Regions from separate parts of the Oceanobacillus sp. FSL K6-0251 genome, predicted to be linked through region 3. Evidence: riboswitches for the same ligand, from Rfam matches in the RefSeq annotation. Region 3 holds a riboswitch; each other region holds the start of a gene.
What was found. A riboswitch is a leader RNA that binds a small molecule or an ion and turns the genes downstream of it on or off. The one in region 3 is predicted to bind S-adenosylmethionine.
Positions count from the first base shown of each region.

Region 1: it holds a riboswitch for S-adenosylmethionine, as region 3 does, so the genes downstream of both, MKY45_RS21020 (O-acetylhomoserine aminocarboxypropyltransferase/cysteine synthase family protein) here and MKY45_RS13620 (methionine biosynthesis PLP-dependent protein) in region 3, are expected to answer to the same signal.
Region 2: it holds a riboswitch for S-adenosylmethionine, as region 3 does, so the genes downstream of both, MKY45_RS09830 (5-methyltetrahydropteroyltriglutamate--homocysteine S-methyltransferase) here and MKY45_RS13620 (methionine biosynthesis PLP-dependent protein) in region 3, are expected to answer to the same signal.
Region 4: it holds a riboswitch for S-adenosylmethionine, as region 3 does, so the genes downstream of both, MKY45_RS11210 (carboxymuconolactone decarboxylase family protein) here and MKY45_RS13620 (methionine biosynthesis PLP-dependent protein) in region 3, are expected to answer to the same signal.

Region 1 is NZ_JBBORS010000001.1:4,297,227-4,304,821, reverse strand. It holds gene MKY45_RS21030 (YpmS family protein) at 19-678, opposite strand; gene MKY45_RS21025 (SGNH/GDSL hydrolase family protein) at 696-1,595, opposite strand; gene MKY45_RS21020 (O-acetylhomoserine aminocarboxypropyltransferase/cysteine synthase family protein) at 1,968-3,626, opposite strand; SAM riboswitch class I at 3,720-3,818, opposite strand; gene rarD (EamA family transporter RarD) at 4,015-4,926, opposite strand; gene megL (methionine gamma-lyase) at 5,176-6,354, shown strand; gene cls (cardiolipin synthase) at 6,541-7,595, shown strand, end outside.
Region 2 is NZ_JBBORS010000001.1:1,925,368-1,932,962, forward strand. It holds gene MKY45_RS09810 (hypothetical protein) at 1-209, shown strand, start outside; gene MKY45_RS09815 (VOC family protein) at 199-603, shown strand; gene MKY45_RS09820 (ClbS/DfsB family four-helix bundle protein) at 695-1,216, shown strand; gene MKY45_RS09825 (MDR family MFS transporter) at 1,492-2,895, shown strand; SAM riboswitch class I at 3,792-3,894, shown strand; gene MKY45_RS09830 (5-methyltetrahydropteroyltriglutamate--homocysteine S-methyltransferase) at 3,990-5,105, shown strand; gene MKY45_RS09835 (GNAT family N-acetyltransferase) at 5,503-5,976, shown strand; gene MKY45_RS09840 (quinone oxidoreductase family protein) at 5,993-6,967, shown strand; gene MKY45_RS09845 (GNAT family N-acetyltransferase) at 7,072-7,595, shown strand, end outside.
Region 3 is NZ_JBBORS010000001.1:2,705,689-2,713,283, reverse strand. It holds gene MKY45_RS13645 (M20/M25/M40 family metallo-hydrolase) at 1-47, shown strand, start outside; gene tatA (twin-arginine translocase TatA/TatE family subunit) at 119-334, shown strand; gene MKY45_RS13635 (YjcZ family sporulation protein) at 527-622, opposite strand; gene dacB (D-alanyl-D-alanine carboxypeptidase/D-alanyl-D-alanine endopeptidase) at 759-2,123, shown strand; gene spx (transcriptional regulator Spx) at 2,446-2,853, shown strand; gene MKY45_RS13620 (methionine biosynthesis PLP-dependent protein) at 3,024-4,130, opposite strand; SAM riboswitch class I at 4,280-4,384, opposite strand; gene MKY45_RS13615 (hypothetical protein) at 4,694-5,596, shown strand; gene MKY45_RS13610 (NAD(P)/FAD-dependent oxidoreductase) at 5,908-7,116, shown strand; gene MKY45_RS13605 (VanW family protein) at 7,423-7,595, shown strand, end outside.
Region 4 is NZ_JBBORS010000001.1:2,222,139-2,229,733, reverse strand. It holds gene MKY45_RS11225 (dynamin family protein) at 1-166, opposite strand, end outside; gene MKY45_RS11220 (sodium:solute symporter family protein) at 604-2,115, opposite strand; gene MKY45_RS11215 (LLM class flavin-dependent oxidoreductase) at 2,164-3,537, opposite strand; gene MKY45_RS11210 (carboxymuconolactone decarboxylase family protein) at 3,583-4,101, opposite strand; SAM riboswitch class I at 4,495-4,605, opposite strand; gene MKY45_RS11205 (acyl-CoA carboxylase subunit beta) at 4,944-6,473, opposite strand; gene MKY45_RS11200 (enoyl-CoA hydratase) at 6,496-7,275, opposite strand; gene MKY45_RS11195 (acetyl-CoA carboxylase biotin carboxyl carrier protein subunit) at 7,297-7,506, opposite strand; gene MKY45_RS11190 (acetyl-CoA carboxylase biotin carboxylase subunit) at 7,508-7,595, opposite strand, start outside.

The DNA.
Region 1 (7,595 bases), 1.6 Mb from region 3:
GCTGTGCTTTTTTGGGTTTCATTCAAACAAGTCCTGCATCGCGTCCATGCTGACATCTTGAATGCCAAGAGTTTCATAAGGGACGACAAGTTTCATGGTAATATTATTTGCTTCTAAGTCCATATGGTGTACAGCAACATCGAAATTCCCCTGTAATTCCATATCAGTAACAGCTACATAAATTTCCTGGCTGTCTGGATCAATAGTTACCCATTCAGGCATTGGCAAAAAGCGATCCATATATTCCATGATTTTTTTGTTCGGCAGCTCTAACAGTCCAACGGATATCGACTTTTGCTGTAGGATAAGGTCCCCATTTGCCTGTTCAATCGGTTCAAAACGGACGGATAAAGGCACCGTAGAGGAGAAAACAGGCAGTTCTCCCATCAGATGCACATCATCTTCAAGCAAAATACGGTAATGATGCTCTGTTCCCTCCAGTAATTTTTCAATATAAGCATTGACTAGATTATTTAAGTTTTGCTTGGTTGTCTGAATATAAAACTCAGAGCTTTCCTGCTCGTCTATCATGGTATTTGGAGGGAATGCATTATTGGAAACCGGCCAAAAAATAAGTACCAGCAGAACCAGCAGGATAAGGCCGTTAAAGATGAGGAGACCGAAAAACCCGGCCCTCCATTTATTATTGATTTTTATTTGTCTGTTCTTTATTCTCATTATGTTTTCATCCCAACTTAATTAAAATATTCCAGAATACGTTCAGCCATTAAATAATATCCGTCATAATTAGGGTGGAAATTATCTTCTGCAAATAAGTCTGCAGCATCGTCATCAAATAAATCATCAATTGGAACAAAAGTGCTGTTTTCATTTTCGCTGACAATTTCTCTTCCGATATCATTCCAATTCAGAACGATTTGATCCAATTCCGGGATATCCTCAAAATAATTTTTAAAAGGATTAAATATACCTAATAGATAAATAGAAGCATCCTCATTAAGGGAACGGATCGTATCAAATATCTCATGTAATCGTTCTTCATAGGATGTTTGTTCTTCATTGAAATAGCTGATCTCTAAATCCATGATATTTTCCTTCAGTACTTGCATAATATCATTCGCACCGATGGTTATGATAATCATATCTGCTTCTTCTAAAGCCTCAGCTAATGCAGGTTCTTCCTCCAGACGGTGAAGCAGCTGGTCCGTTCGGTTTCCGCGCTTTCCGAAATTTTGAAAATGAACGTTGGTATCAAGAACCTGGAGTGTTCTGTCTAATATCCCGACATACCCTCCCTGATCTGTATCGTCCCCTACCCCTTGCGTCAGGGAGTCTCCGAGTGCCACAATATCTACATCTTCCTCCGAAGCAAATTCAAATGTATTTTCTAAATCTTCGTCGACAGCGATTGGAGTATTTTCCTGCTCTTCAACGTCCCCCATAACCTCTTCGCTCTCTTCGGGTGTTTCTTCCTCATTTTCTGTTTCTTCAGGCGTAATTTGTTCTCTTAATGCTTCTTCTTTTTCCCGTTGTTCCGAGTTTAATTGAAAATAGGGCAGCTGTAAAATTGCAAAAACAGCAATAGCGGTAATCAGAGTGGAGCTAATGAGAATAAACCATTTCTTTTTCGTCATTTTCATCATCACACCTACGTGTTCTTTTCTTCTAGTTTATGTTGGAACAAATAAAATTACCTAAGAATACGAAAAGGAAATTAAATTTGTTATATGTGTATTTGCAAAATGGATTGGTAAAGTTTCATAGAATATATGCGTCTTCTTATAGTCTTATTTTAATCAAGGATAATCAATACTAAACAGATTAAATGAAAAACGCCTTCTAATTTTTAAGCTAGAAGACGTAACCACATTATAGTATAACATAAAACGAAACATCAATCAGTGGGAGTGTTGTTTTTCTCCATGATAAAATTACCCGCCTTTCTTAACAATAAAACATGGAAATGTTCTATAAAAGAAAGGCGGGGAAGGATGTTGTTTTTGTATTTAACGTCCGGAGCTGCGTAATTCAAGAGCAAATTGCGCCGGCTGAACGGTCGAAAGAATAAACACTTCAGATGATACTTCAGGAGCAGAAGCTGTGAATAAAATCGTGCCCTGATAAGCTGCGTTTTCTTCTGGTGTCTGTTTACCTTCCTGCAGCCATATTGCATCAGCTCCTGTTAATATATCTGTTGTCACTTCATCGATATCTGCCGCAGGAATTACCTCATAGCCTAATTTATAGAGAGGAACAATTTCTTCGTCCGCGATGCCGACAGTAATAATCCGCTTTTTGCGGACACCTTCGCTGCGGTCAAATGGGGATTGAAGTAAATTTTGCACTGCTATTTCCTCGGCTGATTTTTGATTGCCCTGTGATTTTCCTGTTGCTTTATCAATGGCCTGATCCAAGTCAGCTACAATATCGTCAAATGACTCTAAACCAATGGATAAACGGACCAATTCTTCCGTTGTACCGCTTTTTGCCAAGTCCTCATCTGTCAATTGCTGATGGGTTGTAGAAGCAGGGTGGATAATAAGCGATTTGGCATCCCCCACATTGGCGACATGAGACCAGAGCTGCACATTATCGATTAGAGTACGGCCTGCTTCTCGTCCGCCTTCAATACCAAATGTAATAACTGACCCAAAACCGCCCTTTAAGTATTTTTTAGCAAGCTGATGGGAGGGATGTGATTCCAGCCCCGGGTAGTTGATCCATTCTACAGCAGGGTGATTTTCCAGGTAAGCTGCTATTTTTTCTGCATTTTCGCTATGCTTCCTGATGCGTAAGTGTAAAGTTTCCAGGCCTTGCAGTAATAAAAAGGCATTTTGCGGACTAAGCGCAGGTCCGATGTCACGTAATAATTGGACGCGCAGCTTGGTAATGAATGCAGCAGGACCTAAATCCGCATATTTTAAGCCATTATAGCTCTCATCCGGCTCGATAAAATCAGGGAATTTATCATTATTCCAATCAAATCTGCCGCTGTCGACAACGACACCGCCGATGGTTGTGCCGTGTCCGCCAATCCATTTCGTGGCGGAGTGAACCACAATATCCGCACCCCAGGTTAACGGCTTGGCAAAATAAGGGGCAAATGTATTATCAATAATTAAAGGAATGCGATGATTATGAGCAATATCAGCCACCGTTTCGACATCAAAAACATATAAACTTGGATTAGTGATGATTTCTCCAAAAATTGCTTTTGTTTTATCTGTAATTGCAGCCTCAATAGCATCCGGGTCAGTTCCATCTACAAATTTTACATTGATTCCATAACGGGGGAGCGTGTTGGCAAATAAGTTATACGTCCCGCCATATAGATTGCTGTCCGCGATAATCTCATCACCGGCACGGGTGATATTTAAAATCGCCATCGTAATAGCTGCCATCCCGGAAGCTAGACCTAAAGCACCGACTCCGTCTTCTAATTGTGCAATCCGCTGCTCAAATGTATCTACCGTCGGATTCATAATTCGAGTATAGATATTACCTGGCTCTGCTAATCCAAATAAGTTTTGTGCATGCTCTGTATCACGAAAAACATAAGAGGTTGTTTGATAGATTGGAACAGCACGTGCTCCGGTTGTCGGGTCTGGAACCTGCCCCCCGTGTAACAAAATCGTTTCGTCTTGCTGTACTGGATAGTTTGACATTGTATTTCCTCCCTTTTTATTGAAAACACTCTTTTACCTGAAAAAAGCTCTCTTCTATAATGAAGAGAGCTCTGATAACTGACTTAGAACCCTCTCTTATCTTTCAGATGATATATCTGTAGGATGGAGCACCTGAATGTTCAAGTTGCCGGGCTTCACAGGGCCTATTCCCTCCGCCGCTCTTCATAAGAGATTCTGCTAAATATTTTGAAATTACTTGCGAGTATATAGTTTTACAGGTTAAAAGTCAAGTGTTTTACTAGGGATTAATAGATGAAATAAAGTGAATCTTCCTTCAGCGGGGATTTCTTTCATCCTTACTGAAGGAATTATCACAAAAGTATGACCTAAAGGCCTTTGGACGAACCGGGCCGTTACTGGCTGAAAACTATGCCTTTCTTCTTTTTCTCCGCGGTGCATCCCGGTAAATACTGGCCATATAGATAATAAGTGCAGCCCAAATCAAAGCAAAGGTAATCATATGATGTACCGTAAAGGTTTCATTATATAGAAATACCCCCAGAAAGAACATAATTGTCGGTGCCACATATTGTAAAAAGCCAACCATTGCCAATGGAATCCGTTTGGCCCCTGCAGCAAACAGCAGTAAAGGTATTGCTGTAACACCCCCCGCGCCTATAAGTAAAAGATTGTCCGATGTAAACAAAGGAGAAAAAGTAAAAGATCCTTCTGACGGAACAAATAGTAAATACAATAGAGCAATCGGAGCCACTACAAGTGTTTCAATAGTAAGTCCATACATTGCATGCAGATGGAGTGTTTTTTTAATCAATCCATAAAAGCCAAAGGTGATGGCCAATAACAGCGAAATCCAAGGGAACACACCATAGCTCAGTGTTAAATAAAGTACGCCGATACCGGCAAGGATGAACGATAAGACCTGTCCTTTCGTTGTCTTTTCTTTCAATACAAATACCGCTAATAAAATGCTGATCAAAGGATTGATATAGTACCCTAAGCTGGCCTGCAGCACATGTCCATGCTGAACCGAAAAAATAAATAGAAACCAGTTAATAGATATAACGATGGAAGCTGTAATGATAGCGATGGTTTTCTTTTTATCTTTTTTCAGCTCGTGGACCGTTTCAATCAGTTCACGCCAATTACCTGTCACCAGTACTAAAAAAATCATGAAAATTAAGCTCCAGACAATCCGGTGGGCTAGTACTTCGCCAGCTGGAACATGTTCAAGAAACTTCCAATAGATTGGAAAGATTCCCCATAATAAATAAGCAGCAAAGGTAATAACCGCTCCCTGTTGTAAAGATTTATCCTCCATTATCCATTCCTGCCTTCTGAAAAAATTAAACTAAAACCAATATTAAAACTTTATGAGGCAGGAAGCAATAACTTTTAAATAATGTATTCCGTAAAACGAAGCTTCATGGAGCGGGAGCTTTGTTTTCTTTGTACGAAATATTAGATATTTTTTTGAGCCGGAAACATTTCCAACAGCACAGGAATACTTTATCATAAAGAGAGAGACTTATCTGAATTATTACCTTTATCAGGATCGGGGAGAATATAAATGAGCAAAAAGTTTAAACATATGGAAACAGCAATGATTCACGAAGGGTACGATTCCAAAGAGCTGCTTGGCAGTTTAACACCGCCCATTTTTCAAACATCTACATTTACCTTTGACACAGCGGAGCAGGGGGAGGCACGTTTTGCCGGAGAGGAAGAAGGACATGTCTATACGCGTGTCAGTAATCCGACCGTGCAAATACTGGAACAAAAGCTGGCCGCATTGGAAAAGGCTGAAAAAGGACTGGCATTTGCCTCGGGGATGGCTGCCATATCTGCCGTTTTGATTGCACTCACCAAAGCAAATGACCATATTATTTGCTCGTCCGGACTATACGGCTGTACCTTTGGACTGTTGTCGATGATGGATAAAAAATATAATATCCAGACAGATTATATAGCTATGACAGATGCGGAAAGTATAGAGGGAAAAATCAGGCCAGAAACAAAGGTATTTTATATTGAGACGCCGATTAACCCGACAATGGAAGTAATTGATTTGAAATTAGTGATTGATATTGCTAAGCGGCATAATATTTTAGTTGTGGTGGATAATACATTTTCTACACCGTACCTGCAGCGTCCGTTGGAATTGGGGGCAGATGTGGTAGTGCATAGCGCGACAAAATATTTAAGCGGTCATGGTGATGTGATTGCGGGCATCGCCGCAGGAAATCACGAATTAATGGAGCAAATCGCAGCAACGACGCAAAAGGATATTGGCGGTGTGCTTTCGCCGTTTGATGCCTGGCTGGTTGTTCGCGGAATGAAGACATTGCCGCTCCGAATGGATAAACATTCGGATAATGCCCTGCAAATTACAGAAAAACTAAAGCAGCATCCAAAGATTAAGCATGTATTTTATCCGGGTGATCTGGATGCGGAAGGCTATTCAATTATGAAAAAACAAATGAAATCTGGCGGAGGCACCTTATCTTTTGAGATAGACGGCGGAAAGAAAGAAGCGCAGACTTTTCTGAATAAACTTCAATTTATAAACATCGCTGTCAGTCTTGGAGATACAGAAACATTGATTCAGCATCCGGCAACCATGACACATGCTGTGATTCCTGATGAACAACGCCGGAAAATGGGAATAACAGACGCTCTGATTCGGTTATCTGTCGGAATAGAGGCATGGCAGGATATTTGGGAGGACTTGGAGCAGGCGCTGACATAATTAAAATAGGGGATTCAGTTATTTGCCGGAAAAAGAACGTTTTATATAGAAGAAATAGCAGATACGCAAGCTATGGGTAAAACGAAACTTCATTAACCCTTTCACGCTGAATGAAGTTTCGTTTTGTGCTATGATAAGAGCAGAATTCCCTTTTTTATTGGAAAAGAAGTGATGGGAGCAGGATATATGGGCGTTTACTCAATCATAATTGGATTAATTTTTGTTATAAATATTGCGTTAGCTATATCCATTATTTTTCTGGAAAGGAAGGATCCGACCTCTTCATGGGCATGGGTAATGGTATTGCTGTTCATCCCTATTTTAGGATTTATTCTTTATTTAATTTTTGGACGGCCCATCAGTAATCGCCGGATATTCAAATGGGATCAGCGGAGCCGGATGGATGTGAAGAAGGCTGTACAAAAACAAATCAATGCCATTGAGGATGACGCTTTCCTGTTAAATCATGACGATTTAAAAAAACATCAGGATTTAGTCTATCTTCATCTCCGTAATGACAATGCTGTTTATACAGATAATAATGGCGTAGATATTTTTACAGATGGACATGAAAAATTTGAGGCTCTTTTAGAAGATATCAATCGGGCAAAGCATCATATTCATGTACAATATTATATTATGCGGAGTGACGGGCTAGGGAGCAGGCTTGCGAATGCATTAATAAGAAAAGCAAAAGAGGGGGTATGCGTCCGGCTTTTGTATGATGATATGGGCTCCAGGTCACTTAAGAAAAGCTACATAAAAAAATTAAAAGAAGCGGGCGTTCTGGTAGAAGCATTTTTCCCATCGAAATTTATTATTAATTTTAAAATCAATTACCGGAATCATCGCAAGCTCACGATTATTGATGGAGAAATCGGATACATTGGCGGTTTTAATGTTGGAGATGAATACCTGGGAATGAAAAGCAAATTTGGTTATTGGCGTGATACTCATTTGCGGGTGATAGGTGATGCAGTGCAAAGTATGCAGACACGCTTTGTATTGGATTGGAATCAGGCCTCGAAGCAGAAAATTCCTTACGAAGAAGAGCATTTTCAAACCATCTCTGGAGGGAATATAGGGATGCAGATTGTCTCCAGCGGACCCGATTCGGAGTATGAGCAAATCAAAAACGGATATATTAAGATGATCATGGAAGCAGAAGAGTATATCTATATTCAGACACCTTATTTTATACCAGATGAAAGCTTGCGTGATGCACTGCGTATTGCCGTGCT
Region 2 (7,595 bases), 780 kb from region 3:
ATTATCAAACAACCTACACGCAAGCGAAACATTTCTATGATTCCATCGAAGCTCCGTTCAAGAAAATGTATACCTTTGAAAATTCCGCACACACGCCTTTTATTGAAGAACAAGCGCTATTTTGCCAGTGGTTGAGGAAGAGATCTATTCTATTTAAATCGTGTATTCAAATAAAAATATTAAAAAGCAGGTGGCAGTATGAAATTTAATAATTTTTCAGCAGTGCAAGTAAGGATAGCCAGACCGACAGATAAATTTGATGAAATAATCAGCTTTTACGAAACGGGTGTAGGTTTAACAAAAATAGAAGTATTTGAAGGAGACAGAGGGATTAAGGGAGTTATCTTTGGATTGCCTCATACAGACTATCATTTAGAATTTACATCTCATCAAGACGGAAGCCCATGCCCTGCACCTACGAAAGATAATCTGCTGGTTTTTTATATAGAAAATAAGGATGAAATCATGCATGTCGTAAATCGGTTGGCCCAAATGGGGTATAACGAAGTAGAACCAGAGAATCTCTATTGGAAAGACAAAGGAGTTACCATCGAAGATCCAGATGGCTGGAGAGTCGTTTTTATGAACCGCGCCTATGATTAAAATGATATGTGTTATTTTTTAGAAAATTAGTAAGCTATCCTTCTATTCTTCATGCTGACGTTAAAATGTAGTAAAAGAGGAGGTGATTATCATGACAAAAAAGAACGGGAAGGAAATTCTTTTAGTAAAGAGCGAACAGAATTTTAAAGCGTTATTTGAAATCATTGAATCTATACCGCATAGAAAAAGAAGTATGACAATAGAGACAGAAGAAAGAGATAAAAATTTTCGGGATGTATTGATGCATTTATATGAATGGCATGCCATGCTTGAAAGATGGTACAGAGAAGGAATGGATGGAGATACTCCGTTTATACCGGCACCAGGTTATATGTGGAGAACAATCAAGCCGCTTAATATGCAAATTCGGGAAAACTATCAGGATGTAACGATGAATCAAGCTATAAAAAAATTGAAGTTAAGTCATCATCGGGTAATGAAGTTGATTCAATCCCATACTAATGAAGAAATTATGACGAAGAAATATTATAAATGGACAAAGACCAGTAATTTATATGGATATTTTGCTGCGAATACTTTTAAACATTACATATGGGCAATCCCCAAATGTGTGGCTATTGCGAAGTCGATTAAAGAAAATGAAGTAAAATGACTGTTTCGTATATCTAAGAATAAATCATAGATCATTTAAAACCATTCATGTATCTTATCAATAGATTATGCAATGGTTTTTTTATGAAATTAAAAAGTGTAAACTATCATCAGCTTATCCATATTAACCAAATCAAAATCCTTTGATGTAAAGAGGGCTTAATTGAATAAAACTGTTAAAAAATAAGCGGAATGATTTATTGTTCTCTTTCAAATATGATATTGTGTTCTATTGTTGATTAAAAAGTAAATATTTTGTAAGGAAGTTGGTATAAAATGGAAAGCGAAAATACATTTGAAATTAAAAAATATATTCCGCTTTTCGCGGTATTATTACCCGGTGCTTTTGTCACCATATTGAACCAGACGCTGCTAGGGACTGCACTTCCACCTATTATGAAAGATTTGAATTTGAGTGAGAGTACAGCGCAATGGCTGCAGTCGGTTTTTATGCTCGTAAATGGGATAATGATTCCAGTTACGGCTTTTTTAATTGATAAATTCACAACGCGTAAGCTATTTATGACTGCGATGGGATTATTCACCATCGGTACGTTTATTGCAGCAATTTCACCAAACTTTTCATTGTTATTGGTTGGGCGGATTTTACAGGCTTCAGGGGCCGGCATTATGATGCCGCTGATGCAGACGATATTATTCCTTACCTTCCCTGTTCATAGAAGAGGTACAGCAATGGGACTGTTTGGACTAGTTATCGCATTCGCGCCGGCGATTGGACCGAGTCTCTCAGGCTGGCTCGTGGATCAGTTCCCATGGCGCAGTGTATTCTATGTTGTACTGCCGATTGCTATTTTAGATATGATAGCGGCTTATTTCTTATTGAAAAACGTAACAGAGCTGAAGAAACCGAAATTGGATATTTTATCGGTCATCCTTTCTACAGTTGGCTTCGGTGCAATTCTATACGGTTTCAGTGTCGCCGGTGACGCTGGGGGGCTCAGTCTTCAGGTCATTCTAACGATTGTTGTTGGTAGTATTTCTCTCTATTGGTTTATTACCAGACAGTTGAAATTGAAAGAACCGCTTCTTGAATTCCGGGTATTCAAACACAGCACATTCACGTTAGCAACAGCGCTTGGAATGCTGGTCTTCGCTGCGATGATTGGGACAAATGTGATTTTGCCGTTATACATGCAGAATATGGTTGGCTTCTCGGCGCTTGAATCTGGGCTTGTCTTGTTGCCCGGTACAATTATAATGGGATTCTCCAACCCGATTACCGGTTATCTTTTTGATAGATTCGGAGGAAAGTGGCTTGCTCGGGGCGGTTTGTTACTGCTATCCTTGACTACTTTTGCATTCACGAATTTATCTGCGGATACAAGCTTCAACTATCTGGCAACCATGAATGCCATTCGCATGATTTCGATTGCCATGGTAATGATGCCTATGACAACGATGGCACTGAACCAGCTGCCTAACGAATTGATTCCGCACGGGACAGCAATGAATAATACATTCCGCCAAGTAGCTGGATCAGTCGGTACAGCAGTGCTTGTAACAATCATGTCGACTGCAGCTATACCGGGTGAGGATATTAGCGGTATTATTCATGGTGTGAATGTATCCTTTATCGTAGCAGCAATTATTGCTATCGTTGGATTTATTCTTTCTTTTAAATTAAAAGAAGAAATAAAACCGGGAGATCGTGTCAGCTAAGATTTAAATAGGAAGGTAAATAAAGTACCAGCCATCGAAGCAATTTATCATTGTTAGATGTCTGGTACTTTTTTGATGTAGAACGGGGGAACGAAATTGTGTATTTCATCCCTTAAAGAAGTCTTAGTAAAAGATATGTGTAAATATAGTGGTAAAATAAAGATATATATTAAAAAACTTCAAAGAATGATAACAATGAAATTATCATATAGCAATATAAGACAGTTATTAAGATTTATAAGTGCTTTTTGAAAGTTAATACGATTTGGCGTTAAAAACGTGTTATAGCATATGGAGGGCTCTAACCATTGTGAATAAGAAACAAATAGATTGCGACCTTTATTGCCAATCTGCTTATTGCTGGTCTGCTAATAGCTAGTATTACGGCTATTGTCGTCAATCCAATGTTGATAACACATGGATTATCTAATATTTTAGCAGGCTGGAAACTTATCGAAATACAATTTTTTGATACTGTTTTTATGAATTTTCTTTACTTCGGCGGGTTTCTGTTTCTGTCTTATGTGTTGGGGATGCTGTTTGATTTGTTATACATGTTAATCCTTGAAGCAGCGAAAATAAAGCAGACAAAGGAAGTAATGCTTATGAGTTATGTGGCTCAATGGTTCCTTAGTGTTTGTTTTTATAAATTTTTTATTGAGTCCTTATTTACGAGGAATAGTGTATCGTGGGAAGGAGCAGCTATTTTATTTTTCTGCTTGTATTTGGCTGCTTTTGTGATTAGTGAAGATTATAAAATTTTTTCCGATAAAAAAAGTTAACGTAATCTTGATTTAAAATCAATTGCAGCAAGGTTCCTATATTTTGGGATTCTCCTTGACGAATTCATTGCTTCCATGTAAAGTAAACTGTAATTATTCGTATAATTCCATATATTCTTATCGAGAAAGGTGGAGGGACTGGCCCGCTGAAGCCTTAGCAGCAGACGTTGATTTGTACTGTGCTAATTCCAGAAGCATTTTTGCTTGAAGATAAGAAGAGATTTTATCATATCGAACCTCTTATATTTTCGGAAGGGGTTTTTTTAATGGAATATAGAATGAATATAGCAGATAAAGAGGAAGGGGTATTCGATGGCAATATCAGCAGAGACAAAAAATACACGGGCTCCATTCAGAGCAGATCATGTAGGGAGTTTTCTTCGTCCTCAGCGTTTAAAAGAGGCGCGTGCACAAAAGGCAAAAGGGGAAATCAGCTCAGAACAATTGCGTCAAATGGAAGATGAGGAAATTATCAAACTGGTAGAACAGCAGAAAGAAGCAGGACTTCAATCCGTGACGGATGGGGAGTTTCGCCGTGCCTGGTGGCATTTTGATTTTCTGGAAGGCTTAGATGGCGTGGAAGGCTATAGCGCGGAACAAGGCTTGCAATTCACTGGTGTGGAAACGAAAAAAAGAGGTATTAAGGTAACCGGTAAAATTGGTTTTAGTAATCATTATATGATTGAGCATTATAAATTCCTGCATGGTATTGCTGGAGATGCGGTTGCAAAATTTGCGATTCCGAGCCCGAACATGCTCTTTTTCCGGGCGGAGTTTGAAGAAGGAATTTATGAAAATGATGAAGCCATTATTGATGACCTGGTTGCTGCTTATCAAGGGGTGATTCAGGCATTATACGATGAAGGCTGCCGCTACTTACAGCTGGATGATACGTCCTGGGCAACCTTTTTCTCAGAGAAGGGCAGAAATTCGTTGATTGAAAAAGGAAGAAATCCAGAGAAAACAGCTGAATTATGTGCGAGAGCAATCAATGAATCGATTGCGAACAGACCAGATGATATGCTGGTAACAATGCATATTTGCCGGGGAAATTTCCAATCTACCTATATGTCAAGCGGCGGTTACGAGGCGGTGTCAGAAACGATTTTTGGCGGCCTACAGGTGGATGGTCTTTTCCTGGAGTTTGATGATGACCGCTCGGGAGGATTTGAACCCTTGCGTCATGTGAACCGTGATGATTTATTTATTGTGCTGGGTCTTATCACGTCTAAGTTCAGCGAGCTGGAAGATCCGGAAGCTGTTAAAGCAAGAATTACAGAAGCGGCGGGCTATGTACCGTTGAATCAGCTTTGCCTGAGTCCTCAATGCGGGTTTGCTTCTACAGAGGAAGGAAATTTATTGAGTGAGGAACAGCAATGGGAAAAAATCCGGCATGTTGTGCGAATTGCTGAAGATGTGTGGAAATAAGGGATATGAGAAAAAGGAGATTTGGAGAGGTGGGCTTTCCAAATCTCCTTTTTGCCGAACTTTTTGAATACGTACTATGAGTCATTTAGAGAAGATTGTTTTGAATGAAAATACTTTTGAGTTAATAAACCAGTATTGAAAACGGAAGCTAAGGTGATGAACAAAAATAAATTTGCCATTATGTCCTCTCTTTGTCAGCCTAATTTAAATTAAGGTTAACATGCGGGCGCGAAAAATTAAATATAAATTCTAAAAAAATTCAAACAAAGAAAGAAATCATTATAATTTTTTGATATATTAGTAATAACAATAAGGATATTCAGCTGTTTGATCATGGGAAATAAAAGAATTTATACGAATGATAGTACATCGTTTCAAATAAAAGGGAGAATGTAGAATGGAAATTCGCAGTTTGCAAAGTTCGGATTATGATGTCCTGATTCCGCAGATAAACGACTGGTGGGGCGGGCGTGATATGGCAGGGATGCTGCCTAAATTATTTTTTCAACATTTTAAGAATACCAGTTTTATCGCAGAAGAAGATGACGAGATGGTAGGTTTTTTAATTGGATTTTTATCACAGGATCAGTCAGATGAAGCATATATCCATTTTGTAGGTGTACACCCGGATTACAGAAAGAAAGATATTGGAAAAACACTTTATGAGAAATTTTTCGCCAAAGTTAAAATGGCTGATCGGAAAATCATCCGCTCTATCACTTCCCCCGTAAATAAAACATCGATTGCGTTTCATCAAAAAATGGGCTTTGTGATCGAGCGAGGAGACAAAACAGTAGATGGTGCAGCAGTAAAAGCAAATTATGATGGGTTTGGCAATGATCGCGTTCTGTTTAAGAAAGAGCTGACATAAAAAGGGAGGAAATAAGATGAAAGCGGTTATAATGAATGAATTTGGCGGATCAGATGTGCTGCAATTCAAAGAAATACCAAAGTCGGAACCTCAAACCGATGAAATTTTAATTAAAGTGATTTATACCAGCGTGAATTATGCTGATATTAAGAATAGAACCGGCAACAAAGCGAAGGCAAATTTCCCGATGATTTTAGGATTAGATGCCGCTGGAGTAGTCGAGAAGGTTGGAGCATCTGTAGAAAGCGTCAAGCCTGGTGACCGGGTTATATGCTTTCCAAAAGGGGGCGCCTATGCGGAATATGTCCTGGCCTCGGAGTTACTTACTTTTAAAATTCCAGATGAATTAGATTTTAAAATGGCTGCAGCATGCCCGACTGTCGGCTTTTTATCTTATAAATTAACATATGATTTAGCACAAATAACTCCAGATGATACGGTTTTAGTCCATTCGTCGGCCGGTGGAGTCGGTTCAACGATTATTCAGATGGCCAAATTGCTCGGAGCCAAACGAATTATTGGTACGGTCAGCAGCCTTGAAAAAAGCAGCGTGCCGTTTGAATTAGGAGCGGATGATGTTTATACATATACAGATTTTGATGAAAAAATAAAAGAAACAACAGATCGTAAAGGTGTAGACGTTATTTTTGATTCGCAGGCTGGAGAGATAACCGAAAGAAGTATGAAGGTTTTATCGCATTTTGGCAAGCTGGTTCATTTTGGGAATTCATCAGGCAGTATTGGAAATTTTAATACAAAGGAAGTGCACGCGAGCTGCCGGTCTGTACTGGGGTTCAGCTTAGGTACGACAAGAAAAGAAAGGCCGGAGACATTGGAAGCCGTATCTCAAAATGTCCTTGAATTAATAGTGAACGGAAAATTAGAAATAAAAGTCGGTACAGTGTTTCCTCTTGAAAAAATAGCGGAAGCACATGATTTTATCAGCAGCAGGAAGAGTACTGGGAAGATATTGATTCATGTTTCTGATTGATGGGAATGCGATGAGGAGTAAGAGAAGAAATAATGTCTTAACTGGAAGAATGTAAGATTTTAATCATGTAGAAGCTACTATTGACGTCTATTGGAGGAAGCAGGATGATACGAAAGCTGACAAAAGAGGATCATGCAAAAGTAATGGAGTTAGTTGAGCCTAAGGCTGCAGAAAATTTGTTTATTATTGGAGATATTGAAGCGTTTGGCTATGATTCGGATATTCAAGAAGTCTGGGGAGAATGGAAACAGGAAGATTTAATCGCTGTTCTCCTGCGCTATAGTGAGAATTTCATTATTTACAGTGAAGGGGAATATGATGTAAAAGGGTTTACAGAGATAATTAACGACTATAAACAGCGGTGCAATGTGAGTGGTCTTCAACATCTGATTAAACCATTACAGACTTATATTGATAAATATGTGCGTATACATAAAGAAACATACTATGCAGCTTGCGAAAAATTAAGTTATCCAGTGAATTTAGAAGAAGTAGAGCAGGTAGAATATTTGCAGCCTGTTGATTATGAAGAGAATGTAAAGATGCTGGACTCCATTCCTGAATTTGCAGCAAGTAATGTAACTGTTGAATCCAGGGAGCATGCAGAGAAAAATAAGACAGGACGCAC
Region 3 (7,595 bases):
GTCAGCTCATTCTGCAAATTTCACAAAAAGAAGGCAAATCGTTATAATTTTATGGGTGTAACCATTAAAAAATAGATCGAAATGATTTATAATGAAATCAGAATGGAGGTGTTGTTCCATGAGTCCAGCAAACATAGGTATTCCGGGTTTGATATTGATAGTTATCATTGCCTTAATTATTTTCGGTCCCAAAAAGCTTCCGGAAATCGGGAAAGCAGCCGGACAGACCTTACGGGAATTCAAAAATTCAGCAAATAATATAATGTCTGAGGAAGACAAAAAGAAAGAAATAAAAGAAGATAATGATGAGCCTGAAAAGGACCCGTCAAAATAAGAGGAACAAGGCGCCGATGTAGTTTTCCATCATGCGCCTTGTTTTTATATTACATATAAAAAATGCTTGTAAAGAGGTTGATGCATTATCTTTACAAGCGTTCATAATCACGATCTATTTTCTTAGCCAGCCGTACGTAAAGCTAATTAATTATAGGGAAGAGGAGGAAAAGATTTGTTTATCATGGCATCACTAGAATCCCCAATAAGAAGTACCTACAATAATCAATAAGATGAACAGGACTACCAGTAGAGCAAAACCTCCGCCAAATTCATTGTAATTACTCATTTTTTACACCCCCTGTATGTTTACTATATGAAATGATTTTATGTTTGAGAGGGTATTTGACTAGAAAAAAGGATTTTAACCTATAGATATCGAATTAGAAAATTAAGAACGTAATACATCATCCGAGGTGGAATCGATGCAAAAACTAAATAACTTTTTATTAAACAAATGTCACAACAAAGGAAGTGTTTCAGGAATAAGTGTGCGCTCCGGGACAAGCGGTGCAAGCTTGTTTAATTATTATGCATCAACACGGCTGCAGCCTGCTTCCAACTTGAAAATACTTACAGCAGTAGCGGCATTAAGGAAATTAGGTCCTGAATATACATTTCAAACCGAGCTTCATTTGGGGGGGAAAGTAGTGGAGGAAACCTGTCATGGTAATGTTTATTTGGTTGGAAAGGGAGACCCGACTTTACAAGAAAAGGATTATAAACAGTTTGTGGCTTCTTTAAAAGAGCGTGGGATCAAAAATATATCCGGAGACTTTATTCTTGATGACAGCTGGTACGATGATATCCGCTGGTCTGATGATTTAATTTGGGCTGATCAGCAATACGGGTATGGTTCAGAAGTATCTGCTTTAACACTTGCTCCAGATACAGATTATGATACGAATGCTATTAAATTAATCATTACCCCGGAAAAATTGCATACAACCCCAAAGATAGAAATCCTGCCGCATACGGAAGGAATTACGGTGACCAACGATGCTGTAACGACAGAAGAAGCAGATGAAGAAGCATTGATTGTAAGGCGGAATAATTCAGCAAATCACTTTTTTATATCAGGAAAAATCGGCAGGAAAGAAGGAAAGCAGGAAGTATATATGGCTATTAAACATATTGAAAATTATATCGCAGACACAATCCGGCAAATATTAAAAAAGGAAGGTATTGCGTTAGAAGGCCGGATAAAAAAAGGAAAGCTTCAGGGAGATGCAGCGTGTATTTACCATAAACAGTCACCGCCATTAACTGGCATTATTATTCCCTTTATGAAGCTTAGCAATAATGGGATTGGTGAGATGCTCACAAAAGAATTAGGGCGTAAAACATATGATGACGGTTCATGGGAATCGGGTCTGGCAGCAGTGAAAGAAGCTCTGGCTACCTATTCAATCAATCTGGATACAATCCAGTTAAAGGATGGTTCCGGAATTTCAGCAGCTAACTTTATTCCAGCCGAAGAACTGACGCGTTTACTGTACGAAATCCAGCAGGAAAAGTGGTTCCCTGAATTTTTAGCCAGTCTGCCGGCAGCTGGAGAAGCCGATAAAATGATTGGAGGCACTTTACGTGAACGTATGAAGGGACTGGATGTTCAGGCAAAAACAGGAACCATTGAAGGTGTCAGCACTCTTTCCGGTTATGTAACCAATGGAAAGGGAGAACGGCTTATCTTTTCCATCTTATTTAATCATTTATTAGATACGGATACAGGAAAAGAATTAGAAGATGAACTGGTTGCGATAATGGCGGAGATAGAAGAATGGTGTTGACCTTTGTCATTTGTTTTTTGGGGGGGTTCATTATTTGATTTAAGCTGTTATTAAACAGAAGTTTAAGGGCGTATTGTGGAATCGTGAAGCCGGGGAAGCATATTTATAGAGCGAAGGAATAATAGCAGCAAGCTTTATTTCGATGAATTAAGCTTCATTTCATGTTTTTTTTATGACCTTACCATAGTTTTACCACATTTCCATGCTAAAGTGAAACTAAGATAGAAAAAATGGAATGAAGAAGCAGAAATGTTTTACTTTCATTTCATCATAATCACTTTGAATCTTGTAATGAATATGTCAAATAATAAGGAGAATGAATATGACAGTGCATATTTACGGAGTATCTTGCTCATCTACAAGAAAAGCGAGACAATGGTTTCGCAAAAATGGAATTGCTTATAAGGAACGAAATATTTTACATCAACCATTGACAATTGACGAACTAAAGAATATTTTACAAATGACTGTGGAAGGCACGGATGAGATACTTTCAACCCGTTCTAAAATTTTTAAAGAATTGAATTTGAATGTAGAGGATTTGTCTCTGCAAACTTTATTGAAATTAATTCACAAATACCCAAGACTGCTGAAAAGTCCAATTTTGGTGGATGAAAAAAGATTCCAAGTTGGGTACCATGAGGAAGATATTCGTCAATTCTTACCTCGTAAAACGAGACAGCTGCAATGGTTACAATGGAAAGTGGATTTAGGTTTAATAAAAGGGTAACGAACCTTAAATGAACCTTAAATTATGGAAGCATACGATGAAATGGCTGTATGCTTCCATATGTTGAATGTTGAGCAAATTAAATAATATGTAAGGAAGAATATAATTTCATCTTTACTCTAAAAAAGAGGCAGCTTTAAAATGAGCTGCCTCTTTTTTGGGGTATTGTTTTAAATTTTACTGACAACCTGCAGCGCCTGCTCAATATCTGCTATTAAATCCTCCGCATCTTCAATTCCTACAGAGAAACGAAGAAGGTCATCACCGATTCCTCTGTTATCTCTTTCTTCCTCCGGCATATCGGCATGTGTTTGTGTTGTAGGATAGGTAATAAAGCTTTCTACACCGCCCAGACTTTCGGCAAATACAATTAAGTTGAGGTTAGCTAAGAAAGAACGCACCTGGTCGGCATCTTCTAAACAAAATGAAAGCATGCCGCCTTTATTTGGATAATAAACCTGTCCAATTGACGAGTGGTCTCGCAGGTAAGCAGCAATTTTTTGTGCGTTTTCCTCGTGACGCTGCATACGCAATGCAAGTGTTTTTAACCCGCGGACAAGCAGCCAGCTGTCTGAAGCAGATAATGTTGCTCCTGACGCATTATGCATTTCAAATAATTTTTCGGAAAGGTCAGGACTTTTGGTTACGACCAGACCGGCTAAAACATCATTATGGCCGCCGATATATTTTGTCGCACTATGCACTACAATATCCGCACCAAGCGTAATTGGCTGCTGGAGATAAGGTGTTAAAAATGTATTATCAACAATAAGCAGCAGGTTATGCTTTTTAGCCAGCTCCGCATACTTTTCAATATCCACCTCCTGAAGTAACGGGTTCGTCGGTGTTTCTAAAAAGATAGCCTTTGTATTTTCGTTAATACATCGTTCTGTTTCCGTGATATTTTGACAGACATCATAGGTCACGGAAATATTATAAGCTTTTTCAAAATGATTAAAAATACGGTAAGTTCCTCCGTAGATATCTTTTGTCGCGATAAGGTGATCGCCCATACGAAACAGGGAGGAGAGAACTAATTGAATAGCTGCCATTCCTGAGCTGCAGGCGAAAGCAGCATCTCCTTCTTCCAGCTTTGCGAAACCTTCCTCTAAAACAGATCTGGTCGGATTCTTGGTACGCGTATAATCATAACCTGTGGAATGGCCAATTTCCTGGTGCTGATAAGCTGTTGACATGTAAATAGGCGGATTTATAGCCCCTGTCCGTTCGTCCGTTTTATTACCTAACTGTACTAATGCTGTTTCTATTTTTCTCATTTTCCTTCAGCCTCCTCAATCCAGAAACATGAATTCGCTTATCTTTCGCGAATATGCTGTTTTCTTATGATTTTCCCATGTGAAATCAATAAAAAACCCTTCTTATTCCAGAGATGAGATAAGAAGGGTATGATATCGTGATGATACATATCTTATCTTTAAAGGGGAGTTCCCTTCTGGAATTAGCACCTTGCTAGAAGCAGCTGGTTGCTGAGACATCGTCGGGCCAGTCCCTCCGTCTCTCTGGATAAGAATTGGAATTTTATTAAATTATAATTACGTTAACTTTACAAGAGCGAGGAAAAAAAATCAAGTCTTGATTTTTTTAAAAATGAAAAAGCCGGCAACACTGGCTTAGAGGCTGTGTATAGAAAGAAGAAGCTTGAAAAAAACGAAAAGTATTTGAAAAGGACTCCGATGACGATTACAATGGTAGTGTAGTGAACGTATTGTTGAATGGTTATAAAATGGACAATTACTCTGAATGAGTTGGATATGTCTGATAATAAAAAGGGTGAAATAATAAATATCCGAATGAAACTATTTAAAAAGGAAGAAGATATATGCGCAAAAAAAAGCTATTATGGGTAAACATTTCTATGTTAGCAGGTTGTATTATCATCATTGGCATGGGGATTTATAAGGATAACCGCTCTGTAGAATATTCAATGGAAGTGAGTACAGAAGACGGAACTGGACAAACTGGAGAAAGCGTAGAGATTTTTACAACCTCCTGGAATAATCGGTTATTAGGAGACAATGAACAAATTTATCAAACAGCTAATTTAGATTATCGCAACATACTTCAGCAGGAAGACAATGAAATAGAAGTGCAGGAAGAGCGTACTGTGACTCAAGGTACCGAAACAGAGGAAGAAACATACACAAATCCAGAAACAGAGGTGCAGGAAGAAGATTATATAGCTTCTGAGGAAGCATCATCTAATCAAATAACAAATGATGAGCCAGCTGACAGTGAACAAAGCAGTAACGCTTCAAATAAGGAAAACGCAGCTGGTGAAAATAATGAGAATACAGAAAGCCGAGAATCAGAATCGAATAATACGCAACGTTCCACAGCTTCTGTACATCAGAATCAATCTGAAAAAAATAGCCGCTTTTCTGATTCCAATAATTCTGGAGCTGAAACTGAGGCGCCCGGCACAAATGACAGGAATGAAGAGAATTCAGAGAAAGAAGATTCAAAAGATAAATCGGATCAACCGCCGAAACAGCCGGAAGAGGAAGAAAATGGCAACGATGATAATGCAAACAACAAGGAACCCGATTCTGAAGATGTAGAGAGTGAAGAGCCGGAATCAGAGGAAGGAAATCCTGAAGAAGAAGAAAATAATGGAGAGCATGAGACTGAAGAAGAGGGAGAAAACTCAGACTCAGAAACAGATAAAGGTTCTGAAGAGCACAAAGGTTCTGAGGTCGATACTGCATCCATCTATGCTGATTAAATTACGAAAGAAAGCAGCTGTTTCATAATTAAATTAATAAGGTAAAATAAAACTGCGAATTTGCTGTAGCCTGGCGAATTTGCAGTTTTTTAATATTAAAATCTCAACTTTCGCACCTATTAATAAGCATATATATCATGCGGGTTCTTTGATAAAACAAGTTTCGCTAAGTTTTCTAAAGAAATTATAATGAAAATTAGCCTAATCCCGCAAAATTTGATATTATAATAGATGCAGTGACTATTAAACGTGATAGTTCGAAATTACATTACATTTTATTTGTGGAAGATAGAAAGGATGGAAGATGAATTATGAGTAAACCAAAAGTAGTCGTTCTTGGTGCAGGCTATGCTGGATTAGTTGCAACAAGACGTTTAACTCAACAGCTGTCTCCTGAAGAAGCTGAGATTGTGTTAATCAACAAACATAATTACCATTATGAAAGTACATGGTTACATGAAGTAGCAGCGGGTACGATTACCCCGAATCAGGCACGTTTTATGCTAACAGATGTAGTTAACCCTAAGCGTGTACGTTTAATTTACGATACCGTTACGGAAGTGAAGCGTGAGGAAAAACGCGTTGTTCTTGAAAACAGCGAAGTGGCTTATGACTATCTTGTATTTGCACTTGGATTTGTATCCAACTCATTTGGCATTCCGGGTATGGAAGAGAATGCTTATGCAATCACAGATATTGATTCCAGCCGATTAATTGCAGAGCACATTGAATATCAGTTTGCTCAGTATTCTTCAAGCGAAGAAAAACGTGACGAGCAGCTTACCATCGTTGTCGGCGGCGGCGGATTCACAGGGATTGAATTTGTTGGTGAGCTTGCAGACAAAGTACCTGAGCTATGTAAAAAATACGATATCGATCGCAGCAAAGCAAAAATTATTAACGTAGAGGCAATGCCATCTATTTTACCTATGTTTGATGAAGATTTAGTTTCTTACGGAAAACAGTCCTTAGAAAATCGTGGCGTAGAATTCCGTATTGGTACTGCCATCAAAGAATGTACAGAAGACGGATTTGTTGTCGGCGAAGATAACGAATTAATCAAAGCTGGTACAGTTGTATGGACAGGCGGCGTAATGGGTAACCCGGTATTGGCTGAATCCGGATTTGAATTATTCAAAGGAAAAGTAAATGTTGGATTAGATTTACGTCCAGAAGGAGAAGAAAATATCTTTATCCTTGGAGACTGCTCATGGACAATGGATCCGGAAACTGGAAAACCATTCCCTCCAACTGGTCAGCTGGCTGTACAAGAAGGCGCGAAAGCAGCAGATAACATTGTTGCATTGATTCGTGATGAAGTGATTACTGACTTTGTTTTCTCTAACAAAGGAACAGTTGCATCTCTTGGCTTATCTGATGGTATCGGAAACGTGCTTGATGGTAAAAAACTAAGCGGTAAAGCAGCGGCAGCAATGAAAAAAGTTGTTGATGACCGTTCTCTATTCTTAGTCGGCGGTGCTAAAACATTACTTAAAAAAGGTAAATTCCGTCCATTCTAATAACCAAATAACATTCGAATTGAAGTTGTATTTGATAAATTACTCCACAGGAGGTAAGCGATATGAAGAATTTATTATGTTACGTTCTACTTGCTCTGACAGCCCTGGTAGGCTACCGTGTTGCAAGTGAATATTTAGAAGACAACAGGGACTTTAGATAAGCTTTTAAAAATTGCCGGGATAATCTCCCGGCAATTTTTTTGCTTTTTAACAAGGAATACTCTCCACCGCGTAACAGTAAATCCTAGCTTATTCACTGTATAGAAATAAAGCATCCCAAACATACTAAGTCTTAAGGGGTGTGTCATGATGCGAACGATTGTACTTTTATTGCTATTTTTATTTCTTATATTTCCTCATACAACGAATGCTGCTGTTATGGAACTTTATGATGAACAGGATGATTCTTGGCTTATCGATTTAAAGCCGTATATATTTGAAATGGATGAAGCGTTATTGGATTGGAATGAGATTCAAGG
Region 4 (7,595 bases), 480 kb from region 3:
CCGCAGAAAAATGACCTGTTAGGGTGATAATAAACTCTTGGTTAACGTATTTTTCCAAGATACCAAGCATCTTATCTGCATTTACCTGATCTCCCTTGTTTTTCATTTCATTATAGAGAAACGCAATTTGTTGTTCTGTTACCCTTTTTTCCATATACGTGATCACAAGCCTTTACCCCTTTTTCAACTTATTCATATCTACTTTTAACGTCTATGACGTTTCTTTCTGTCTTTACGAGGTGTGGTTTAAGTACTTTACATAACACCTTCATTATACGCAATATTTGTTTTGATTTCTAGGTGCTAATCAGATTCTGATAAAGTGAAACTGACAAGCCTTCTTTGTTTTTAAAACGGGTGTCTTACAAAAGCCCTTCTATGGGACGAGCAAACACAGTATGCAAACACAATAACATATAAATAACCCCCTGCAGGCAGGAGGTTATCAATCTATTACTTTATTATTTAACAGCATGTTATGATTATTTTATTTTCTAAAATAGCCTTTCCAAAGGGAGATACCGATGATAATAAGACAAAAGATAAATCCGTAAAGCCATACGGAAAGCATCGGATTAACAAACATCCATACTCACCCCCTCTTTAATTTGCCCGGACCTGATTTTTTTCTGTTTCCTTCTCTTGTGGTAAAGAAGGATTTTTCAATATTTTTGCCAGAATCGTAATCGTTGCTATACCAATAAAAGTAGCCGCAGCGCCTGCAGACATGGTACTTGGGATAATACCAGTAAAGTAAATAAAAAGGTAGGAAAACAAACCTGCTGCCATCGAGATTTCTGCCGCTCTCGCTGGAGCTTTTTTCTTACTGTAGATAGCATGTAATATCGGTCCCATCGTTCCTGCAGCAATGCCGGAAATCCCAATCCACATGACATCGCCCATATATGCGGGCGGCCGTAATACAATTAAAAAGGCGATCAGCCCCACCAGTGGAACAGCTAGACGGCTGATTTTGAGCGCAATTTTCTGCGCCTTCTCATTGCTTAGCTTGATAATTTTCTTTTTCACGAGGAATTTCAGGAAAATGTCGTTCGCGAACACCGTAGAAATGGAGACGAATATCCCGTCCGTCGTGGACATGGCTGCAGCAAGAATAACGATTCCAAAAAGAGCTACAAAGATTGCCGGAAAGGCCCAAACTACGTACTCCATCAATGCTAAATCAGCGGCTGCAACATTGTCCCCAAGCGCTGTTCTGCTGTATAACCCTCCAAAAAGAACAAGCAGACAAAAGGCTGCGGTAATAACATAGGTTAGAATCATTTTTCCCAGGTCTCTTTCATGCTTTAAGCCAAGCACTTTATTGAATAAATGAGGTGCAGAAGCAAAGGCCCACTGAATAATAATCGCGCCAGATATTGCTCCAAACGAATAGAAATGGAGCGAATCAGGGTTAAATACGCTTACTAAATTCCCATTCTGCACGCTGAGATTATCTGTAATGCCAGTGAAGGTTGCTGTAACACTTCCTTCCCAGAAAATAATAATTCCGGAAATAAATATAGCTAAGCCTGCAATTGCCATCATAACCGCTTGGACAGCATCTGTATAAATATCAGCAAATGCTCCTCCGGCATAAACATACAGAACAACAATGACTGCGATAAATATCAATCCGCTTGTATAAGACATTCCCAAAAGGTATTCAAAAATTCTTGCTCCTGCTACAAACTGAGCTGCTATATAAAAAATGTTAAAAAGTAAAATCAGCCCAGTTCCCACTCTTAAAATATCACTATTATAGAAGTCACCAAGCCAATCCGGCAGGGAAAGGGACTTTTGTTTTGTATTCAGCTTTCTTACTTTTTTAGCTACCATCAGCACTCCTATTGGCCCGCCGCCAATCATCGCCAAAAACAGCCAGAGGTTAGACAATCCCCAGTCATGAGTCCATCCCGGGTAACCCAGAAAAGTTGCTGCACTTAGATAGGTAGTAGCAAAGGACAGGCCCAGTACATAGGGTCCCAGACTTCCGCCGCCTGTAGCGAAATCACTGATGTTTTTCGTTTTTTTAGCACTTATGTAACCAAGGATCAGCATGACAGCTAGAAATATTGCAAAACCGATCCATGTATAAAGCATAATTGTACTCATCTCTGACCTCCTTGCACATACGAGTAAAACAGGAAATGTACTTCTCCGTTATCTCGGCTGAAAGCTGCCAAGCTTTCGCGCAGGATGATTATCGGGTAAATGGGGTGTTCCATTTCCAAACATATTTTCTCTAAGCGTCTTCCCTTCATATTCAGTCCGGTAAATGCCGCGTTTTTGCAATTCAGGAACAACTAAATCCACAAATTCCCGAAATGTATCCGGAGAATAGGTCTGCGCGATATTGAAACCATCCACGTCACCTTCAAATGCCCATTCTTCCATTCGATCTGCAATTTGTTCAGGTGTTCCGATAAATTTCACCGTACCATTGCCGAGTCCATGATTTTTAACAGCTTCCCGCAGTGTCCATTTCTTATTAGGATCTTTTGTATACATATCCAGATTTCCCTGTACTGCTTCTGTCTGTATATCTTCAATATACTGATCCGGATTATATTTTGAAAAATCGATTCCTGTATGTCCGGAAAGGAGAGACGCAGTTCCTTCGTAGCTGACGTGGTCTGTTAAATCTTCATACTTTGCCAGCGCTTCTTCTTCCGTTGACCCAATGATTGGCAAAATCATAGGAAAAACAAATATATCTTGCCGATTTCTGCCCTGTTCCTCTGTTCGTTTTCGAATATCTGCAACATAGGCCTTTAACGCATCCAAGGAATGATTTTTAGTAAAAACCGCCTCTGCATGTTTCGCTGCAAAATCTCTTCCTTTTGGTGAAGCTCCTGCTTGGAATAAAACAGGCGTACGCTGCGGAGAAGGTTCAACCAAATGCGGACCAGGTACATTGAAAAATTCACCTTCATGATTAATCAAACGAACCTTATCCGGCTGTGCAAATGTATCCTTTGTGCCATCATGAACAACAGCATTGTCATCCCAGCTGTGTTCCCAAAGTTTATAAACGACTTCGAGAAATTCATCTGCACGGTCATAGCGCTGTTCCTTAGGAAGACGGCTGGAAAGGCCAAGATTGACTGCCTCGCTTTCTAAATAAGAAGTCACCACATTCCAGGCAACTCTTCCATTCGTTAAATGATCCAGTGTAGATAGCTGCCTTGCGAGTGCGTATGGTTGTGCATATGTAGCAGAAATTGTTGGCGCAAAGCCGAGATTTTCAGTGACAGCCGCCATAGCAGAAATCGGAATCAATGGATCATGAGCCGGAAGCTGTACAGCATGCCGGACAGCTGCTTCATGACTATTTTCATATACACTGTAGGTTCCAAGCACATCAGCAATAAACATGGCATCAAATTTACCGCGTTCCAGGATTTTTGCTGTTTCTATCCAATATGACAGGTCATTATGTTTTGTCCCCTCGTCCTTTTCATGCTTCCATAATCCTGTCGAGTGAGGGGAAGGTGAATTTTGAATAAATCCATTCAGGTGAATTTGTTTTGTCATCGTTTCGATAAGCTCCTTTTCTCATAAATTTTCATCTTGACCGCTTCAATACGGGCAGCCTGTGGTATGTGCTGATGCCACCGCGATAAGCTCTTTCTCCTTTTCGGTCAATTTGCCTGCTTTGATAGATTTATGATCAAAAGCAGCAAATGCCTTGAATGTATCCGCATCAATGTCACCAAATTCGGTTAATCTATTAAAATAGGATGCTTTGTACAGCTCGTCTTTTTCCTCTTCATCAAACGCATTTAGCGCATTCACACCATGAGCAACCGCTGAACCAGCCTTTAGAGCTGTTGCAACAAAAATGGCCTCTGTTACTTCCTCTTTATCAGCGTTATTTTTTTTAGCATTCCCCACATGTAAATCAATGCAGTACGGGCACCCCGTAATGTGCGCTACGGCTACCGCAATTAATTCCTTTAATTTAACTGATAATTCACCCTCAGCTAATGCTTTATCGTTAAAAGCAAAAAAAGTTTGAAACGCTTCCGGTGCATATTCTTTTAATTCTGTTATCCGGTTAAAATAAGATTTTTGATATAAACTATCTGTTTTAGTCAATGAAATCTCTCCTCATACATTTAAAATTTTGGTTTGTCATACAGTGAAACTTCAATTAGTGAAGGTTTTTCGACGCACAACTCTTTATAATAGGACGGTTAATCGCAAAAGTTCTTCGATGGGACGAGTAATCGCAGTCCCAGTCCCAGTTTCAGCCCTAGGACATCGTGAACCTGGTCTGTTTCCTTTGCCCACTGATTTGTGCTGCGATAAAATCATACAAATTGTAAATCCATCTCGTTAATTTTCTTACAGCCACCATAATAATTAAACTTTACCTATCTAATTACTCGGTTTTAAGCCATGCTTGCCCCTTTGAAATTATTCCCTCCCTACCCTTGTTTAAAAATGAAAAAACCCCTTTTCCAGGAGAAGAGGGTTTCTTTACACACTGCCTCATCTCTCAAGTGAAAACTTGCTGGAATTAGCACCATTTTACTGCGTTTCCAGTAATGGTTGCTGCGGGATTATAGGACCAGTTCCTCCCCCGGCTCTTGATAAGGAATTACATTATTTAGTTTTTTAAGATTTCTTTATATGTTATCGAATTCAAAAAATATGTCAAGTGGAAATTTTAATTTAATGAAGCGTTTCTTGATCAAAATCTATTGATAATATTAGCAGATATCTTTTTGCTGTAAGCGGCGACTGGTTGTTTTATCACATGTAATTATATTTTCCTGCTATAGAGTACGATGCTAAATCGATTGAGCAGCTTTTTTCATCGTGTCCTTAAAATTCATCATTTAGTTTACATAATACAATTATGGTGAATTAATATTCTTTTGTTTTCAGTAAAAACGCTTAGACCACATTCTAGCCTAAGCGTTTCCATTATTTGTTTACACTGGGTAAACCCCATGTTTTCTCTCGGTAAATTGCTTTTTCTTATTCTGATAAATGATGAAACGTCTTGTCAGCTCGCTCCGAAGATGATCTGGATCAATGATATCATCAATAATCATTTCGGAAGCTAAGCGGTAAATATCAATGTTCTCTTTATAGGCGGCCTGCTTTTCTGCGATATATGCCTCCCTTTCTTCTTCTGGAAGCTGAGCGATTTTATTTGCTTCTACTGCATTCACTGCTGCTTCCGGTCCCATAACAGCAATCTGTGCATTTGGAAAGGCTAAACAGCAATCCGGATCGAAAGCCGGCCCTGACATCGCGTATAGACCAGCTCCATAAGCCTTTCGGACAATAACAGAAATTTTAGGTACCGTTACCTCACTCATTGCAAACAGCATTTTGGCTCCATGGCGAATAATTCCCTGCTTCTCCACTCTTGTTCCAATCATAAATCCTGGTACATCCGTTAAGAACAGCAGCGGAATTTCAAACGCATCACATAATTGGATAAATTTTGTTGCTTTATCTGCTGAATCCGTAAAAAGAACGCCTCCTTTTACACGTGGCTGATTAGCAATGATTCCTATACTTTGACCGTTGATACGGGCCAGCCCAGTAATTAATTCTGGAGCAAACCGCTTTTTTATTTCACAAAAACTGCCTTCATCAATTGTACGGTCAATCAGTTCATACATATCAAAAGCAGCATTTTGATTTTCTGGAATAATTTCGCTGATTGGCTTATCAAAGCTTTTTGGTTCTACAGATGCTGCTTTTTTTGGCTTCTCACGAAAATTAGCAGGAAAATACGTTAAGTACTTCTGTGCAAATTGAATCGCTTCTTCTTCGGTATCTACTAAAACATCGCCTACTCCTGAGGTTGTACAGTGCATCTTTGCTCCGCCCATTTCCTCTAAAGAAACCTTTTCGCCAATGACCTTTTCAGCCATTCGCGGTGAACCTAAATACATCGATGCGTTCCCATCAACCATGACAACGATATCACAAAAGGCCGGAATATAGGCACCGCCGGCAGCGGATGGACCAAACAATAAGCAGATTTGCGGCACTCTTCCTGACAGCTTAATTTGATTATAGAAAATACGTCCCGCTCCTCTTCTTCCCGGGAACATATCTATTTGATCTGTAATTCGGGCACCGGCAGAGTCTACCAGATAAACCATGGGCACCTCCAGCCTCTCAGCCGTCTCTTGAATACGTAAAATTTTCTCCACCGTCCGCTGTCCCCAGCTTCCTGCTTTGACGGTCGAATCATTTGCCATCGCACAAACTGTCTGACCGTTTATTTTTCCTGTTACTGTAACCACGCCGTCTGCCGGCAGGTCTTCATCCATCGCATTGGCAAATAAACCATCCTCAAGTGTCTCATGAGAATCAAAAAGAAGCTGGATTCTTTCTCTAGCAAAAAGCTTGCCCTTTTCAGCATTGCTGTCGTGATACTTTTGTTTTCCTCCCTTTTTTATTTTTTCTATACGCTCCTTAAGTTCTTGATTCACAGGCATATAAGCATTCTCCTTTCCGGCTTTAACTTCCATGGTAATCAGGCTTTCTTTTCTCTTGAAATGCAAGCAATCCTTCTTTTCTGTCCTTTGTCGGTATTAGTTTTACATAAGCTGCATGTTCCAATTGAACCGCTTCATCTATCGAAAGATCCATTCCTTGATTAATCGCTTGTTTAGCCTGCTTCATAGCAATCGGTCCATTTTGGCTTATTTTCCGGGCAATACTTATTGCTTCGTCTTGTAAAAAAGAAGTGGCGACTGACCGCTCAATCAGTCCAATGGCTAATGCATCCTCTGCTGAAATTGTTTTGGCAGTATAAATAAGCAGTTTCGCCTGGCCGATTCCAATTAATCTTGGCAAACGCTGTGTCCCGCCGGCTCCGGGTATAATCGCCAGAGAGGTTTCCGTCAACCCCAGCTTTACATGATTGGCCGCAATGCGCAGGTCACAGGCTAAAGCGATTTCCAGTCCACCTCCAAAGGCGACGCCATTAATAGCAGCAATTACAGGAACCTCTATTTTTTCTATGGAATCGGCAAGTCTGCTAATTTTCTGTACAGCAGCAACAACTTCCTCCTCATTCATTGCCTTTCGTTCTTTTAAATCTGCTCCGGCACAGAAAGCTTTTTCTCCGCTGGCTGTAATAATCACACAGCGTATAGCACGATCCGTACTGATTTTTTGAATACAATTCTCTAACTCTGTTAGTAACGCGAAAGATAATGCATTGGCTGCTTCCGGCCGATTTAATGTGATAACAGCGATATGATTATCCACTGTTTCTACGTTTACAAGTTGCATAGGCGTTCACTCCAAACTGATTTAGTCAACGATTGCAATCGTATCTCCTTCATTAACAAAATCTCCTTCTTGCACCTTCCATTCCTTCAAAATCCCTTTTCCCTCTGAAGCAATCGGAATTTCCATTTTCATTGACTCTAGAATAACGACATCCTGCCCTTCTTCCACAGCCTCTCCCTGTTGCACTGTAATCTTCCACACATTTCCTGCCATCGATGCTTTAATCTCCATCTTAATTCCCTCCTGTAGTTGGTTGATAATATTTATCTAAAAAGTTTGTTGGTGTATTTCCTTTTTTAAATGCCTCATAGGTGATAATT